2 linked regions of the Occallatibacter riparius genome follow. The protein of the gene in region 2 interacts with the protein of the main gene of each other region in a pairwise test. Links are inferred from orthologs where the notes say so. Each region holds a gene or a part of one and is shown on either strand. Other genes may lie near its edges.

The links. Proteins that work in one complex are often made in the same cells at the same time.
Region 1: the proteins of ruvC (region 2) and ruvA interact in binary tests that used the Escherichia coli proteins (3 or more experiments, as listed by UniProt). The link is inferred for Occallatibacter riparius from one-to-one orthologs.

The regions. Positions count from the first base shown.
Region 1 is NZ_CP093313.1:2,067,988-2,070,728, reverse strand. It holds ruvA (Holliday junction branch migration protein RuvA), read left to right. Parts: upstream 1-946; coding sequence 947-1,537; downstream 1,538-2,741. Other genes in the region: MOP44_RS08145 (LssY C-terminal domain-containing protein), read right to left, coding at 2,633-2,741; MOP44_RS08150 (phytanoyl-CoA dioxygenase family protein), read left to right, coding at 1,551-2,609; MOP44_RS08160 (glycine C-acetyltransferase), read left to right, coding at 1-940. UniProt on the Escherichia coli protein: The RuvA-RuvB-RuvC complex processes Holliday junction (HJ) DNA during genetic recombination and DNA repair.
Region 2 is NZ_CP093313.1:5,757,869-5,760,701, reverse strand. It holds ruvC (crossover junction endodeoxyribonuclease RuvC), read left to right. Parts: upstream 1-1,078; coding sequence 1,079-1,588; downstream 1,589-2,833. Other genes in the region: MOP44_RS23590 (DUF6600 domain-containing protein), read left to right, coding at 2,463-2,833; MOP44_RS23595 (hypothetical protein), read left to right, coding at 1,585-2,253; MOP44_RS23605 (response regulator transcription factor), read left to right, coding at 334-690; MOP44_RS23610 (hypothetical protein), read left to right, coding at 1-91.

The DNA.
Region 1 (2,741 bases), 3.7 Mb from region 2 along the record:
TATGGACCTGGAGGAGAAGATCGCGCGCTTCAAGAACGTCGAAGCCTGCGTGGTTTTCCAAAGCGGATTCGCCGCTAACGCCGGCACCGTGAGCGCCATCCTTGGCAAAGAAGACTTCATCCTCTCGGACGAGCTGAACCACGCCAGCATCATCGACGGTGCCCGTCTCTCCCGCGCCAAGATCAAGGTCTTCCGCCACAAAGACGTAGCCCACTGCGAGGAACTCCTCCAAGAGGTCGCCAACGAGCCCGGCCGCAAGCTCGTAATCACCGACGGAGTCTTCTCCATGGATGGAGACATCGGCCCCGTCGATAAGCTCGGCGCGCTCGCCGAGAAGTACGGCGCCATTATGATGGTCGACGATGCCCACGCCTCCGGCGTGCTGGGCCGCAACGGACGCGGCAGCATCGATCACTTCGGCATGCACGGCCGCGTCGATGTACAAGTGGGAACCCTCTCGAAAGCTATCGGCGCTTTAGGAGGTTACGTCTGCGGCTCCCGCGATCTCATCGACTATCTCTACCACCGCGCGCGTCCCTTCCTGTTCTCCACATCGCATCCGCCGTCGGTGGCCGCCACCTGCATCGCCGCGTTCGACATCCTCGAACAGGAACCTGAGCGCATCGACCGCCTGTGGGAGAACACCCGTTACTTCCAGCGTGAATTGCGCCGCGCCGGTTTCAACGTCGGCGGTGTGAACACTCCGGCAACCGAAACGCCCATCACGCCCGTCATCCTCGGGGAAGGCCGCCTTACCATGGACTTCTCACGCGCACTGTTCGACGAAGGAGTCATGGGCACAGGCATCGCGTTCCCCACAGTCCCGGAAGGCAAGGCCCGCATCCGACTCATTGTCACCAGCGAGCACACAAGGGCGAACCTCGATCAGGCTCTCGATACACTGGAGCGGGTCGCAAAGCGCATGGGCATCCTACAATAGCATCCAATGATCGCTCATCTCCGCGGGAAGCTCATTCATAAGGAGCCGGGCCAGGCCATCGTCGAATGCGCCGGCGTCGGCTATGACGTGACCATCTCGGTGCCCACATTTACGGCACTTCCGTCTGCAGCAGCAGAGGCCTCGCTGCACATCCATACACAGGTCAGCGACGACGCCATTGCGCTCTTCGGCTTCATCGACCGTGAAGAAAAGCGCCTGTTTGAGCGGCTGATCACGGTGAGCGGCGTGGGGCCGAAGCTCGCCATCAAAATCCTCAGCGGACTCTCGAGCGAGCGCACCGTGCAGGCCATTCGCGCGCAGGATCACGCTCAACTCGTGCGCATTCCCGGTGTGGGCAAGAAGCTTGCCGAGCGGCTCGTAGTCGAGCTCAAAGACAAGCTGGACGACTTCGCCGTTGCGCCATCGCCTTCGGCCGTGCAGGGGGCTGCGGTAGACGATGTTCTCTCAGCACTCGTCAATCTAGGCTACCAGCGTCCCGCATCGGAGAAGGCAATTGAACAAGCCGTCGGCAAAGACAAGGCGCTGGCCGGCGACTTTGACGGGCTGTTCCGTGCTGCACTCAAAGTCATCCGCTGAGAACTCGAATGCCGTGACATCCCCAAGCACAAGCGAAAGTGACACTGCATCGACCTCTGCTTCCCCAGCCGCACTGCCGGAGGAAAAGATTGGGCGTCTCGGCATTCCCTATCTTTTCCGCTACTGGCAGCGCAAAAATGCGGCGGGCACAGGACCGAGCGAAGTTAGCGGCGACCGCGATCTTGACTGCACATTGCTCGCGGGACTGAACCTGAACGTCCTGGAGACCGCACGCTTCTTCAATCCCATCAAGCGGCCAAGCTTCGAAGCGTTCGAAGATTGGATCATCGCCACCAATGGCGGTGCAATGGACGATGCCGAACTCGCACGGTTGCGCGCCGCGCTCGCCGGCAACACCGTCGGCTCTGCGATCGGCAGCCTCGATGGCGTGGAAGGCCTGACGTCAGAGGAACTGGCCTTCTGGGACGACAAAGGCTACGTAGTTGTGCACGACGCCGTCGAACCTGCCCACCGCGATGAGGCCGCTGCGGCTATCTATGACTTTCTCCACGCCTCGCCTACCAACCCTAATAGCTGGTACGGACGCAAGTTCGGCGTGTCCATTTGGGTGCCTCTGCTTCGGCATTCGGCATTTCTGGCAAATCGCCGCTCCCCACGGCTCATCAAGGCGTTTTCGCAGCTCTGGGGGCGCGAAGACCTATGGGCAATCGTCGACCAGGGTGGCCTTAATCCGCCTGAGCGTGGCGACTGGAAGTTTCCCGGCCCGCATGTGCATTGGGACGCGACAATTGCGCCCCCGCATCGGTTTGGCGTGCAAGGCATTCTGTATCTCACAGACACGCCTGCGGAACAGGGCGCCTTCAGTTGCATTCCCGGTTTTCATCGGCGGCTGGATGAGTGGCTGGGCATGCTGCCCGCGGGTACCGACCCGCGCGTCGCCATCAGGCGCGAGCCCGGCTTTGTGCCTATCGCGGGCAAAGCCGGCGACCTGATCATCTGGCACCATCTGCTGCCGCATGGGAGCTCCCCCAACCGGGGCAGTCTACCGCGGGTGGCGCAATACATTGCGTTGCGGTCTACGCGTTGGGAGTACACAGCGGAGTGGGCGTAGAGACGCGATGAATCGGGGAAGCACTACTGCTGGGCTTCGCCAAGATACACCAGCAGCGTGCGCCCATCGGACGTGTAGGCACTTCCGGTTGCGGTCGTTGCATTCAGTACCGGATCCGTGGGCGTGATGTAG
Region 2 (2,833 bases):
CTCCGCCACCAAGGTCATCTCCATCGATCCCTCGCAGTCCAGTTCTGAGCCGATCCAGAGCCACTTCCGCCCGATTTACAGAAAGCCCTAGACCGCCGGCACCTGCTGTAATGATGCCAGTAGCACGAAAAACAAAAGGGGCATAGCCCTGCCATGCCCCTCAAGAATGCTCTCTGTGTCTTTCTGAACGAGCGTAGACCGGCGGCGACTTTCGTGACACTAGGGAGAACCCCTGAAACCGAACAAAGCTATGTCGGTCGGCGGACGTTCGCGATATATTGGTGTCCCGGACCTGTAGCGATGCAAGATTCCTTTCCCCTCCGCGTCCTCATCGTGGACGACGAGCATAGCGTCGCCGACACGCTCGGTATGATTGTGCAGGCCAAAGGTCACACGGTGCGCGTCGCCTACAGCGGTGTACAGGCTGCGGGCCTAGTTGAAGCCTTCAAACCTCATGCGGTCATCTCGGACTTGATGATGCCGGGCATGGATGGCTTCGAACTTGCCGAATGGATCGAACAACGCCACCCGGAAGCACGCATTCTTTTCATCTCGGCGGACTTCAACCTGATCGAGGAGGCAAGGCGCATTGCTCCGGGTGGTCGCCCTCGCAACGCGCTCCCTAAGCCCGTTTTACCGACTGACATTCTGCGATTTCTGGATGCCTGTGCCGTTGGAGCCGTTCTCTAGAATCCTGCGGGTATGTCGCACGCCTTCACCTGCTCACCGCAGGTTCCTCGGCTTCGCCTCGGGATGACACTTCTGGGGTGGCGTGGGTTTGGTGGCGAGCCCTGGACGGAGAAGCAGATTCCCTTACGGGAATGACAGAAAGAAGAGCAAAGGCAAAAGCAAAAGGCAAAAGCTCGGCTGGGTGAGGTTCGGTGGCTTCCCACCCTGTCGCCAGAGAAAAGGCGACAGGATGGGGCACGGGAGGTTTGGTGGTGAGTCTTTCAAGAAGCCAAGGCAAGAACAACCGCAGATCCCTCGGCTTCGGCTCGGGATGACACTTGTGGGGTGGAGTGGGTTGGGGCAAGAAGAGGGCTGCCGGGCAGGTTGAGACTGCGGTAAACTTGGCCCAATGCGCGTCTTCGGAATTGATTGTGGCACTGAGGTCACTGGCTTCGGTGTGGTGGATACATGTGACGGCGAACGGGATGCGCGGCTGGCATGCAGGGCACTCGGGGGGATTCAGCTGCCGAAGAGCAAGCCGCTGCCGGTCCGTCTGGAGCAGGTGTATCGCGAATTGCGCGAACAGATTGCACAGTGGCGTCCGGACGTGGTGGCGGTGGAGGAAGTGTTCTATTCAGTGAACGCGAAGTCGGCGCTGAAGCTGGGGCAGGTGCGCGGGGTGGCGCTGCTGGCGGCGGCGTGCGAGGGGCTGCCGGTGGCCGAGTACGCACCATTGAGGATCAAGCAGAGCGTGGTGGGTTACGGGCTGGCCAAGAAGGAGCAGGTGCAGTTCATGGTGCAGCGGCTGCTGAACCTGGCGGAGCTGCCGCAGCCGGCGGACGCGGCCGATGCCCTGGCGATCGCCATTTGCCACATTCATACGGCGCAGACGCTGGAGATGCAGGGGGCGGGGCGATGAGGTCCTGCTTGCGGCAGTTCGCGTTGTTGTTCGTGGCCGCTTTTGCCGTTACGGCGTACGCGCGGGCTGAGGGTAGCTCGCTGTTCGAGGTCGAGTTCTCGAATCCGGGGCTGATTCCTGCACAGTGGACGCTGGAGTTTCATCCGGATGGAACGGGGCACTTCAGAACGGAGCGAGGTTCGGCGGAAGGTCAGCCAGGTATCGAAGCTCGCGATGTTGATCGCGACATTCAGCTGAGCGCCGAGTTCGCGGCGCACGTCTTCGAGATAGCGGAGAAGAAGAAGCTGTTCAAGGCCGGGTGCGAGAGCCATTTGAAAGTCGCTTTCCAGGGGAAGAAGAAGTTCACCTACACGGGTCCGGCGGGGCAGGGAACCTGCGAGTTCAACTATGCGAAGGATCCGGAGATTCAGGCGCTGGGGGACTCGCTGGTGAGCGTGGCAACCACGCTGATTGAAGGCGCCCGGCTGCAGGCTTTGCTGCTGCACGACAGGCTGGGTTTGGACCGCGAGACGCAGGTGCTGGTGGAGTCGGCTGCGGATGGGCGGGCGCAGCAGATTGGTTCGATTCGCGACATTCTGGAGCGGCTGGCGGAGGATCCGGCAGTGCTGGAGCGGGTGAAGCGCCGGGCGCGGATATTGCTGACGAAAGCGGACGCAGGGGCGTAAGGGCAGGGAACAGGGATCAGGGAACAGGGAACAGAAAAGCAGGGAAAAGGGAGTAGGGAACAGGAAATAGTAAAGCAGGGTTTGGGGGGAAGGGAGTAGGGGTTAGATTGCGCCGGCATTCGGCGCGACTTTCGGGTTAGAGAAGGTGTCTAAGTAGTGTTGGGCAAGTGGAGATGCACGTCGCGGGGGTCGAAAGGCTAGGGGACGTCATGAAATCGGGAGCGTGGTTGCGGCGGGCAGTAGCGGTTGGTTCGGTAGCGACGGTGATGATTCTGGGCGCGGCGGTGCGGGCCGATGACGCGAACGGCGGCGGGACAGCCGGCGGTTCAGGGCGCGCGGTTCGCCTGAGCAGCGTGGACGGTCAGGTGCAGGTCTCGCAGGGCGGGGATGTGCTGGCGGACCATGCCGTTGCGAATACTCCGCTGTTTGAGGGAACGCAGATCACCACGGGCGAAGACGGGCGGGCCGAGATCCAGTTTGAGGATGGGAGCGTGGCGCGCATTCCTCCTGAGAGCTCGCTGACGTTGAGCGTGCTGAAGGCCGGCGACACGGAAATGACGCTCGACAGCGGCATGGGCTA